DNA from 3 places in the Pleionea sp. WD8-19 genome. Region 2 is predicted to be linked to each of the others. Evidence: predicted binding sites of a transcription regulator. Region 2 holds the regulator's gene; each other region holds the start of a gene.

Region 1 (4,257 bases), on a different contig from region 2:
TTCTTATTTATATGAAAGGTTCGCCCAAGATGCCAATGTGTGGGTTTTCAGCCCAGGCAGTACAAGCGCTTATGCAGTGTGGTGAAGAGTTCGCCTATGTCGACATTTTGGAAAATCCAGATATTCGAGCTGAGTTGCCAAACTACGCGAATTGGCCCACTTTCCCGCAATTGTGGGTGAAGGGTGAGCTCATTGGTGGTTGTGATATCGTTCTGGAAATGCTCCAGAAAGGCGAACTGCAAGATTTGATTAAAAGTGCTCGCGCTGAAAAGCAGGCATAGTAGTTTTGAAAACATTAAAAAAGGCTCCGAATGGAGCCTTTTTGCTATCTATTTCATTTAAAATCGTTGAGTATCAATAAGTTATGCTGCACTGTGGAAGTTAACTTCGGGTGTTGTGCTTTGCTTTAATAGTTCTTTGGCGTACTTGCCACACTTACCACACTCGCCAGCTACGCCTAGCGTATCACTCAGGCTGCGCATGCAGTTGGCCTTGCCTTCAGAAATCGCTTGTTTAATTTGAGAGTCGGTAATACCTCGACAAAGACAAACGTACATAAAATCAACTCGTTATGACATCTAACACAAAAGGATAAGTGTTATTATATGCAAATGAGAATGATTGTCAATACAATTCCTTTTGAGAGGTGTTTTTTGTGAACATGCTCAAAAAATAATCTTTTTCGAGAGCGGTTATCTTTTAGTGAGATGAATGTAATCGATTTAAGCGATTACTCCTGAAATCAGTAAACAAAGTTGATTTTGAGCGATTATAATAAGCGCGAACTTAAATTCATTAACCTGAAAATTACAGGAGAAAACAATGGGTGTATTAGTAGGACGTGAAGCTCCCGACTTCACTGCAGCAGCAGTATTGGGAAATGGCGAAATTGTTGGAGATTATAACTTTAAAAAGAATACTGAAGGTAAGTACGCTGTCGTCTTCTTCTATCCACTGGACTTTACCTTTGTTTGTCCTTCTGAGTTGATTGCATTCGATCATCGCCTAGAAGAGTTTAAAAAGCGTGGTGTTGAAGTGATTGGTGTGTCTATTGACTCGCAGTTTTCGCATAATGCATGGCGGAACACGGCCATTGATAAAGGTGGTATCGGAGAAGTGGGTTACACTTTGGTTGCCGATGTTAAGCACGAAATCTGCCAAGCCTATGATGTAGAGCATCCTCAAGCTGGCGTTGCTTTCCGTGCGTCATTCTTAATCGACAAAGAAAGCAATGTGCGTCATCAAGTGGTTAACGATTTACCTCTTGGCCGTAACATTGATGAAATGCTGCGTATGGTTGATGCCCTTCAATTCCACGAAAAACACGGTGAAGTTTGCCCTGCAGGTTGGAAAGAAGGAGACAAAGGCATGACAGCATCTCCAGAAGGTGTTGCTGACTACCTCTCAAAAGAAGCTGACAAGCTGTAAGAATCAAGACTTCAGGAACGGGGTACGAGGAATGAATGAACGCTTGAAGCTTCAAAGTTGGAGTTTTAAGCTTTATCGAACCTCGAACCTCGAACCTCGAACCTCGAACCTCGAACCTCGAACCTCGAACCTCGAACCTCGAACCTCGAACCTCGAACCTCGAACCTCGAACCTCGAACCTCGAACCTCGAACCTCGAACCAGCCTAATACCGGCGTTTTTATCGCTTATTTTTCTTTGTTTTCCAATCCATCGGCGATCAATGCCCATCCGCCGAGTTCCTTATACCGGTTAACAATCAAACAAAATAAGTCGGCTGTTTTTTCAGTGTCGTAAAGGGCAGAGTGCGCCTGCTGGTTGTCAAAGCTAATTCCGGCGGCTTCGCAAGCCTTTGCCAATACCGTTTGTCCCAAAGCCAGAGCGCTTAAACTTACGGTATCGAAAGTGGAAAAGGGGTGAAACGGATTACGTTTTACATTGTTGCGTTCACTGGCGTTTTTTACAAAACCCAAATCAAACGTAGGATTATGGCCAACCAATATCGATCGTTGGCATGCCGCTGCTTTTTGAGCCTTACGTACAAACTTAAACAGCTCTTTAATGGCTTCGGTTTCCGGAACCGCCATTCGCAATGGATTAAAGGGATCGATACCGGTTACTTCCAGTGCCGCCGCTTCGATATTGGCTCCATCAAAGGGTTCAACATGTCGATGAAAGGTCTGATCTTTAACCAGGTATCCTTGATCATCAAACTTCAATGTCACCGCCGCGAGCTCGAGTAATGCGTCCGTTTTGTCATTGAATCCTCCCGTTTCAACATCAACAACCACAGGAAAAAATCCTCGAAAACGTTTTGACAGCATATTATTTCTCGTTCGTTCAAAACCTCACATTGTCTGTTATTTTACATCAAACCGCCAGCTTCGAGTTTGGCTGAGTATTTGATGACGGCTGATAACCTTATTCATGGCGTAAATTCGCTTTTCTGTTTAAGTCGGAATTCCTGGTGCCGATACAAGATAAGTAAACTGAACTCGGGATAGGTAAATTCGGATTAACCGCATTTGAATCAGGACAGTGCAAATGAAAGCGAGCATCAAACACCTAATTTTGGGGCTGATTTCGGGATACAGCCTTTGTTTGTCGGCAGACTTTCGAAGCTACGAAGCTGAAATTGATCAATCGCGTTGGGAGTTCGAAGGTAATCCAGTGCGGTGTGAGTTGAAACACGCGATTCCGCGTTTTGGTGATGCGTTATTTTTTGCCAAGGCAAGCCGCACACCGAATATGGCTTTTATACTCGACTCAATGCGAAATCGCATTGAAACTGATCGATTGCTACAGGTTCGCGCTATAGCACCTTCTTGGAAACCAGGAAAAATGGCGGTTCCAATGGAGTCCGTTGCGGCTGTGCCCGGAGAAAAAACATTAAACATAATGGATGATTCCGCTTGGCAGTTGCTGGTTGCATTGGAGCAAGGATTGAACCCTTCTTTTTTCTATCGCGACTTTAATGGACTTCAAGACAGAGTGTCGGTGGCTTTATCGGCTGTCAATTTTCAAGCCGTTTATGATCAGTTTTTACAATGTGTTGAAGCGTTACTGCCTTATGACTTTTGGGAAATTCAATACACGATGGTTCACTTTGACTCCGACAGCAGTCGACTTTCCGATGCTGACAAATCGAAGCTGGACGTGTTGGCGGCGTTTTTAAAATACGACCCCGATATTGAATTGGTGTTGGTCGAAGGACATACGGACAGTATTGCATTACGCCGTTACAACTATTTATTAGGACAAAAACGAGCAAAGTCGGTTAAGAGTTATTTGCAAAATCAAGGTGTAAATGCCAATAAAATAAAAACACGGTCTTATGGTGAGCGCCGTCCCTTGGAAAGTAATCATACCGCGGAAGGGCGAGCGATAAATCGTCGAGTGTTTATCACCTTGAGTAAAAGCTAATCGCTGTAACTTTCGAAAAACAAACTTAAGTCACTCAAGTATTGGTGGCGCTTTCTTTTTGTGAAACCGCTCCAGCCTGACGATCGGAAGGCGTTATGCCGTAATAAGCTTTAAAAACCGTCGCAAAATAACTGGGTGAAGAAAATCCGAGCTCAAAAGATAGCTGTGTAATGTTGGTTCCGCTGGGTAACACTTCATACGCTTTGTGAATCCGAAACGTTCTTACGTATTCAACGGTACTCATTCCTGATATCTGCTTTAATTTACGACCCAGCTGACGATCGCTCATACACATGTGTTGTGCTAAAGACGCTGTCGAAATGTTTTTATCGAGATGCTCCTTAAGCCATTCATTTATTTTTTGTAAAAAGAGTTTGTTTTTATGTTGTACTGCCGACTCTAGTGGTGTGCTCTCATCAATGCTTGATAATTCGTCATTGGACGCATCTTCAATATTAAATGACTTTCTTAGAATGCTTCTAATCGCCAGTAAGTTATCGAGACGGACGATGAGTTCATCGGCATCAAAGGGTTTGGTTAAGTAATCGTCGGCCTGTTGTTGCCATCCTTTAATTCGGCTTTCTTTATCACCTCGGGCCGTAAGTAGAACCAATGGTATATGATTGGTTCGTTCATCTTCCTTCAGTTCTTTACTTACCTGGTAGCCATCCATTATGGGCATCATTACGTCACTGACAATAAGATCGGGAATGATTTCGCGAGCCAGTTCTACACCTTTTTGCCCATTTATACTTTGACGGCATTGATAGTATGGCGAGAGGGTATCGACAATGTACTGCCGCATATCGGTATTGTCTTCAATAACCAACAGAATGGGTTTATCACTGTCGGACTCGAGTTCAGGTTG
Region 2 (4,257 bases):
TGCAAAAAACTTTGCGGTGCAGGTGAAGGCTCATCACCCGCTTTCACTTCATCGAACATGGAGTTGACGTAATCCAACGCCTGTAACACTGCGTCCATCAATTCTGGTTCGGCAACCCGCCCCCCGTTTCGAAGTATGTCGAATATATTTTCAGTTACGTGGCACACTTCGACCATTGCCGTTAAATTCAAAAAGCCGGCACCACCTTTTACCGTGTGGAATCCACGAAATATCGCATTAAGCAGATCCATGTCTTCGGGGTTGTTTTCCAACGTCACCAATTGCTCAGACAAAGTCTCCAGTATTTCACTGGCTTCGATTAAAAAATCCTGTAAGATTTCTTCATCGGCATCAATTGCCATTGGCAACTCCTCTAGAATCCCAAGCTGGAAAGAAGATCGTCCACATCGTCCTGATTGGTCAATACGTCTTCTCTGTTTTTATCAATTATCGGACCTTCGGCGCCTTCCACTTTTGTCGGTTCAGCTTGAGCTTTACGATATTCGTCTGCACTACCAAACATTTTAATCAGTGCGACCAGATTATCTTCTACCTCTTGTACCAGCGTAATAACACGGCGAATCACTTGCCCGGTTAAGTCTTGATAATCTTGAGCAACCATCACATCGGTCAGTTTGGTATTGAGTTCTGCTGAATCTTCAGAAACCTTTTTAAGGAAATCTTCAACACGAGCAGCCAATTTGCGAAACTCACCCGGCTTTAACTCTCGCCGATAGAGTCGCTCCCAATCATCGTGTAATTCGTTTGCCAGGTTTTGAATATTTTGCGAAATAGGAATGCAGGCTTCCACCGAATCCATGGTTTTATTGGCTGCGTTTTCAGTGGTTTCGATTACGTAGTTAAGACGCTCTTTAGCATCGGGAATATCGTGCGCCGCGAGCCCGGCGATTTTGTTGTCGAGTTGAAAATTTGCCAAAGCTTCGTGTAATTGACGCGTTAATTTACCCACTTCTGCAAACAGGCTCGCTTCTCGTATTTGTGAAAGACCATCAATAGCCTCTCTTGCATTATCGTAGTCTCCTTTCTCCAAGCATTGAATCAGTTTTCGTGCTTTCTCCAAGGTAACATCGGCCATCAATTTGTCATGAGTCTCCATCAGCTGCTCCGCTAGTTACCTTCGATTCGCTCGAAAATTTTGTCAATTTTCTCTTTAAGCGTGCCCGCAGTGAATGGTTTAACTATGTAACCGTTAACCCCTGCTTGAGCTGCTTCCACAATTTGTTCACGCTTAGCTTCGGCGGTAACCATAAGCACTGGAAGATCTTTTAAATTGGGATCAGCACGAACATTTTTTAACAGATCGATGCCCTGCATTCCTGGCATGTTCCAATCGGTGACGAGAAAGTCGAAATCCCCAGTTTGTAACATGGGCAACGCAGTCTGGCCGTCATCCGCTTCTTGGGTATTTGTAAACCCCAAGTCACGAAGCAGGTTTTTTACAATCCGCCTCATAGTCGAAAAGTCGTCAACTATGAGAATTTTCATATTTTTGTCCAAGGAAGACCTCCCCTCTCATCTTTTCACTTAGCGGCTTTCGACTTGTTTAGCTCCACTACTCTCCAAGATAAAGTTAGTCAAAATTATCTATTTACGCCAATCTCTTAATCGGCTTTGTAACCTTATCATTGCCTGGCTATTGATCTGGCTGATGCGCGATTCACTGACCCCCATAACTTCGCCGATTTCCTTTAAGTTCAGTTCTTCATCATAGTAAAGTGCTAAAACCAGACGTTCACGCTCCGGTAAGCTGCTTATCGCAGAAGCCAAACAATCACGAAAATCTCTTGACTGTAATCCTTCATAGGGATTTTCAGATTGAGATGAAGCAGAAAGACCTTCACTGAAATGATCTTCAGACAACCCTAAATCTTCAAAGTCGAGTATGTGGCCGTTAGCGGACTCCATGAGCATAATGCGGTAATCTTCCAACTCTATTTCCAGTGCAGCAGCAACTTCGGTGTCACGAGCATCACGCCCGGTACTCTGTTCAATTTCCGCAATTTTCTGGGCGATCAACCGTGTATTTCGATGAACCGAACGTGGTACCCAGTCGCCACGACGAATTTCGTCGATCATTGCCCCTCGAATTCGGATACCGGCAAACGTTTCGAAGCTAGCGCCTTTGGTCGCGTCAAAATTATTGGCCGCTTCCAATAGGCCTATCATTCCAGCTTGCATTAAGTCTTCTACTTGCACACTCGAAGGGAGACGAGACATTAAATGATGGGCAATACGTTTCACCAAAGGCGCATAACGCTCGGTAATGTCCTGTTGATTAGCACCGATTTTTTTATAGGTGTCAATGCCTGTCACTTAACCCACCTGATTGTATTTTCGTGGTGAAAAAGCTGCTGAGTGAATCCTACAGCTGACGGTTCATTTTTTCATTTTATCTTTTCAAATTAGACCATGGCATCTTGATGCACCAGCCGCTCCATAAAAAACTCAATGTGTCCGCTGGCATTCATGGGAATCGGCCAATCTTCCACCTTTTTTGCCAACGAGCGAAGCGCGACCGATGCCGGTGATCGCGGAAACAGCTCAATCAAGGCTTTTTGTTTTTTGATCGCTTTCCTAACATTTTCATCAAAAGGTACAGAGCCAACGTAATCCAACATGACATCCAGAAATCGGTCGGTCACCTTACTCAACTTATTGAATATTTCGCGCCCTTCTTGCGGTGTTCGAACCATATTAGCAACAATTCGAAAGCGATCCAGCTGGTGATCGCGATTTAACACCTTCATTAACGCGTAAGCATCTGTAATCGATGTCGGCTCATCGCATACAACAACCAATATATCTTGCGCTGCTCGAGTAAATGAAATGACGTTGTCAGAAATTCCGGCGGCGGTATCCACTAATAGATAATCGAGATTTTGACCGATGTCGCTGAATGCACGAATGATCCCAGCATGCTCTACTGCGCTCAACTCGGCCATTTTTTGAGTACCGGAAGACGCGGGAATAACCTGAATACCGGATGGCCCACGCAACACAATGTCTCTTAATTCACATTCACCATTTAAAACGTGTTTAATATTTCGATTTACCTTGAGCCCAAGCATAACATCCACATTCGCCAACCCAAGGTCGGCATCGAGCAGCATAACTCGCCTGCCCAAGCTGCTTAAGTGAATGGCGAGGTTTACCGATACATTCGTTTTCCCAACACCACCTTTTCCACCAGTAATGGCTATTACTTTTACGGGTTTACTCGATGTCATTAATCTGAGTCCTGCCGCCTGATCGTTACACTGACGTGTTGAAGTGCTACCGGATAGGCCAAACATCATTAACTTCCTGTAGCTTTATGTGGCTCCGCTTGTTGATGACGATGCCGGGCGAGCCAAACCATTTTTGAAACCAGATGGTGCGCCCGTGCAACACGAATATCTTCCGGCACACGCTGACCATCGGTGGTGTAAAGCACCATCAATTCATTTTCTATTATAGTCGATATAATTTCACCCAAACTGACCGCTTCATCCAACTTAGTTAACAAGCAGCCTTGTAAGTGAAACGGCTTGAACAGTCGAATTGCATCCTGCAACACTCGCAGCTGCGCGGTCGCGGACAGTACCAGGTAATGTTTTATTGTAATGTTGTCGTTAGCGAGACATTGCATTTGTTGACTCATACGTTCGTCACGTTGGCTCATACCCGCAGTATCGATTAATATCAAACGACGATCGGAAAGCTGAAACAATGTTTCACGTAATTGTTTTTCGTCATCCACCACTCGAACAGGAATTTGTAAAATACGGCCGAACGTTCGGATTTGTTCATGAGCCGCTATGCGAAAATTATCAGTGGTGACCAACGCAACACTGTCACGGCCGTGCTTTAAAACCTGTCGAGCAGCGAGCTTGGCAATGGTTGTCGTTTTACCGACTCCTGTAGGGCCCACCAGTGCAACCACACCACCGTTTTCAAGTATATCGTTATCGCCTACCTGAATACGCTTCGACAATAATGCCAATGCTTTTTGCCAAGCGCATTCGTAATCCGTTTCCTGCTCGCACGTTGTTATGACGGGTTCAATTAATTCGTTGTTCAATCCCAATTGACTCAACTCTCGTCTTAAACCGGCCCCCAAAGGAGACAGTTGCGATTGTTTATCCCAGGCCAGTTTCGAAACCTGCTCCTGCAATAATCCTCGTAATAAATTTAACTCCTCGCGCATAGCAACCAGTGTTGGCTCCTGACTCCATTCGATGTTTGGAAATGAACCGG
Region 3 (4,257 bases), on a different contig from region 2:
TCCGTTTTAATTTTGCTGTACTCGAAAAAGAGAATTCAGAATAAATCCATTTAGGTACTTTTATCGACGGTCAACTGTTTGCTTAATTTACGCATTTCTTTACGTAAATGCATAATTTCCTGGTACAACACCTCTCGTTCATCATGAGCTTCAGATAGGGCTTCTTTGTCAGATTTGCCTTGCTCAATTTCATGATGAGCCTGCATGGCATTAACGACAACAGCGATAAACAAATTCAACATTGTAAACGTAGCAACCAGAATAAATGGAACAAAAAACATCCAAGCCATAGGTTGTGCTTGCATAACTGGCCGGACAATTCCCATCGACCAACTTTCCAATGTCATAATCTGAAACAAGGTATAAAACGTTTTACCCAAAGAGCCAAACCATTCAGGAAAATTCTCACCAAACAAAGTCGTTGCCATTACCGCTGACACATAAAAGATGAGCGATAACAAAGCAACAATTGCTCCCATTCCCGGTAACGACTGAATCAGAGCAGAAACCACAGCTCGCATGCTAGGCGCAACGGATACCAATCGTAACACCCTAAGCACCCGCAAAGACCGAACAACCGCAAAAGGACCACTGGCAGGAATCAGAGAAATAACAACGACGGTAAAATCGAACAGACTCCAAGGATCTTTAAAGAAGCGCCAGCGATAGCAATACAGGCGCAATAATATTTCAACAACAAATATCGCGAGAATTATCGTGTCTAAGCGATGCAACATGTCACCATAAGAGGACATGATTTGAGTGGAGGTTTCCATACCTAACAAAATCGCATTAACAATAATGATAGCGATGATAAAACCTTGAAATTTTGAGTTTTCAATAAAACGTTTTAATTTTTCAGCCATATACTTCGACTCTTTAGCCCTAATCTTTAGAAAAATGCACCTTGACGGTCCAGCTTCAGCAGGTAGTAGCCAAGCCCTACCGCACGAATAATCAATAACCCGTAAAATGCCAGCCAGAGACCATGGTTGCCCCAGAATTTTACCGAAACCAACGCCGGAATAAAAAATAAAAATACGGCGATGAGCATACTATTACGCATTTCTTTAACGCGTGTGATACCGATAAAGATTCCGTCCAACCAATAACTCCAAACCGCTACCACAGGTATTACTATCAAATAAGGTAGAAACGTTAATGCCACATTTTTTACCGGCGCGATATCCGTCATAAGATCAATCAAATGAGACCCAAACAACCAATACATCACCACAAACAACAAGCTGCACAATAATGACCAAAATCCGGAAATGACTATCGATGACCAAAACTGCTCACGTTGTTTTTGTCCGTAGGCTTTGCCAGCTAACGCTTCGACCGCATGTGCAAATCCATCTAACCCAAATGACATGATCATGACAAAATTCATTAACACAGCATTGGCAGCGAGAACCGTATCGCCGAGAGATGAGCCCACAGCTGTTTGTAGGTAAAACACGAGCTCTAATGCTAAAGTCCGAATGAATATATCGCGATTTAATTGCAACAATCGTTTCACCGCCGGATATTCAATCAAATGGCGCCAACCGAACGCTAATTGCTCCCTGCGAAGTGTGAGTTGCACGACCATCAGACCTACCAGTAAGCCGCAGTAGTCAGCGATTAAACTGGCCCAAGCGGCTCCGCCAACCCCCATGTGCCAATAAACCACGAACAAGATATCGAGCACAATGTTAATGCTGTTAGTAATAACCAAAATTAACAGAGGCACTCGGGCGTTTTGTCGCCCCAGCAACCAGCCTATAAACACATAACGCAGCAATAACGCCGGTATCGACCAGATGCGAATGTCGTAATAAATCGCCGCCTGATGTAAAACCGCATCGCTCGATTGCATAAACGCCACGGCCAATTGCCAAATCACCGATTGTAAAAGCAACACCAGCAACGAAAGCAACAACGCGAGCAAAACACCATTAACCAACGACTGACGCATGCGAAACACATCATTGGCACCATAAGCCTGCGCAGTAATCCCGGTGGTACTCATACGTAAAAAGCCCATCGCCCACATAACCATGGTGACAATTAAGCTACCAATTGCTGTTGCAGCGAGATACCGTGCATCGTCCATATGGCCAATCACAGCGGTATCCACCAGACCGGCAAGCGGAATGGTTAAGTTGGACAGGATCATGGGTATCGCCAGATCAAGCGTTTTTTTATGCAATGGTTTACTGCGCCAATATTTCAGCAAGGGAATTCTCAGTGGTTGGTTCTAAGTTCTAAGTTCTAAGTTCTAAGTTCTAAGTTCGCGATTTTGAACGCGAAACGCACCACTCGCAACCGGAACCAGATTTTTCCTCGCTCCTCGCTAATGTTCTACACTTAAAGTTGGTGGTCACTTCGCCGATACTCTAATTAATCCAACAAGAAAAGGAAACGCTTTGAATTTTTCTACCATTTTTGGCGTTCTGGCAGGCCTCGCCGTTGTTGGCGCTGTCATTTATGCCACTTCAATTGATGCCATGGCATTTTTGAATTTGCCCGGTTTTGCAATTGTGCTCGGCGGAACCCTGGCAGCGACATTGGTCAGCTATCCAGCGCGTGAGTTTTTTCGCATGTTCAAATTATTAGGCATCGTTCTTTACGACAATCACCTGGATGCCAAACGCCAAGTAGACGAAATTGAGCAACTGGCTCGGAAGTGGTTTCGCGATGATATTCGTGGCGTGGAGCAGGATTTAAATACCATTGATAACACCTTTTTGAAAACCGGTATTCAACTGGTCATCGATAAAACGCCAATGCAGGACATTATGGACTTACTGCATTGGCGAATTACCCGGTTGCGCGCTCAAGAACAAGCTGAAGCACAAATGTTTATGTCGATGGCCAGCTTTGCCCCCGCTTTTGGCATGCTTGGCACCTTAATCGGCTTAATTAATATGCTCAGCATAATGGACAATCGCAACCTTTCAGCGATCGGCTTTCATCTTGCCATAGCACTCATCACCACCTTTTACGGTATTTTGATGGCCAACCTGATTTTCAAACCCATTGCCATAAAGTTAGAGCGCCGAACCGAGCGTCGAGTAATGTTAATGACTATGGTCATGGAGGGCATTACCTTGATGAGCCAGCGGCGTACACCTTCTTTTATTCGCGCTACTCTGGAGTCTTTTATCGCGCACCATGAAGATGAACTGCACGAAACAGTGGATGTTGCCGAGTTAGAAGAGCCGTCACTGCGATCCGAGCGCGTTGTCGCCAATGCCGATCGCGAGTTAGCGCGACGGACTCCCGGTAAGCGAGGCTAAAGAGTGGAAGTCAAAACCAGTCTTCACCCCATAGAAAAACTGTTAACAAAGCCCAAGCAACACCACGACGACGCCTGGTTACTGCCCTATTTGGATGTCTTTATTTTGCTCACCATGATGTTTATCGTATTACTCACCATGTCGAGCGACGAATTACGTGACAGTCGCTCCAAGGTGAATGCACAAAAAGAAGAAATCTCCGACCTGGAACAACAAATCGAGCCATTACGGCAACTGGAAATGGAAGGCCGAGCGTCCATCATGCTTGAACATTGGCAAGAAAGAATTCATCAAGTACTCGATACTTTAAAGTTGCGAGATGACATAGGCCTGACGCTTGATGACGAATACGTGGCATTGCAAATAGAAGACCGCATGTTGTTCGACTCCGGTCGCGCTGAATTAAAAACGGAAGGCCAGCAAATACTGGACAACTTGTTACCGGTATTTCAATTGGCTGCCGGCACGATTCTGGTGGAAGGCCACACCGATAATCTTCCCATTCAAACAACGCAATACCCTTCTAATTGGGAGCTGGGCGCTGCACGTGCGAGCAGCGTTGTAAAGTATTTGGTGAGTCGTGGTATGAGCAGTGAGCGGCTTCGTGCCACCAGTTACGCCGATACTAAACCCATCGCCGATAACGACTCGCCAGAAGGAAGACAAAAAAACCGTCGTGTTGCCATGTTGCTTCGAATGCCGGATAAAATGGAGTAGAAATTAGGAAAGCAGAGAACTAATTATAATGTCAGCTACGTTTACGATTAAACTGTTTGATGATGCGATTGCGCGCTTTTTGATATTCTTCTTCTGACAACCATCCTTGATCTTTTAACATACGGTGCCAACGTGTTTCCTCAGCAAAATACTGAGAAGAAGCCGGTAACGTATTGTTTTTAATACGCTGCTCTAGCTGCTCTACAAACTGTTTTAAACTTTTTTTGCAGCGACAACGGTGATTCAAAGATATCAG

The links. Region 2 encodes FliA, which starts transcription of late flagellar genes. Its sites were predicted from a motif close to CTAAAGTTNNNNNNNNNNCNGCCGATA; they were not measured.
Region 1: the regulator FliA is predicted to act here: its motif matches at 2,416-2,442, upstream of ACTUJY_RS08540 (flagellar protein MotY).
Region 3: the regulator FliA is predicted to act here: its motif matches at 2,353-2,379, upstream of ACTUJY_RS01795 (motility protein A).

What each region holds. Positions count from the first base shown of each region.
Region 1 covers NZ_JBUZOU010000005.1:254,800-259,056, reverse strand. Annotated here, with positions in the region: gene grxD (Grx4 family monothiol glutaredoxin) at 1-281, shown strand, start outside; gene ACTUJY_RS08555 ((2Fe-2S)-binding protein) at 363-557, opposite strand; gene ACTUJY_RS08550 (peroxiredoxin) at 823-1,428, shown strand; gene rnt (ribonuclease T) at 1,655-2,290, opposite strand; gene ACTUJY_RS08540 (flagellar protein MotY) at 2,511-3,389, shown strand; gene ACTUJY_RS08535 (hybrid sensor histidine kinase/response regulator transcription factor) at 3,424-4,257, opposite strand, start outside.
Region 2 covers NZ_JBUZOU010000008.1:127,946-132,202, reverse strand. Annotated here, with positions in the region: gene ACTUJY_RS11805 (chemotaxis protein CheA) at 1-362, opposite strand, end outside; gene ACTUJY_RS11800 (protein phosphatase CheZ) at 374-1,117, opposite strand; gene cheY (chemotaxis response regulator CheY) at 1,129-1,506, opposite strand; gene ACTUJY_RS11790 (RNA polymerase sigma factor FliA) at 1,606-2,325, opposite strand; gene ACTUJY_RS11785 (MinD/ParA family protein) at 2,424-3,248, opposite strand; gene flhF (flagellar biosynthesis protein FlhF) at 3,317-4,257, opposite strand, start outside.
Region 3 covers NZ_JBUZOU010000001.1:431,554-435,810, forward strand. Annotated here, with positions in the region: gene nhaA (Na+/H+ antiporter NhaA) at 1-54, shown strand, start outside; gene ACTUJY_RS01785 (ion transporter) at 51-866, opposite strand; gene ACTUJY_RS01790 (MATE family efflux transporter) at 893-2,221, opposite strand; gene ACTUJY_RS01795 (motility protein A) at 2,412-3,284, shown strand; gene ACTUJY_RS01800 (OmpA/MotB family protein) at 3,288-4,001, shown strand; gene ACTUJY_RS01805 (hypothetical protein) at 4,033-4,257, opposite strand, start outside.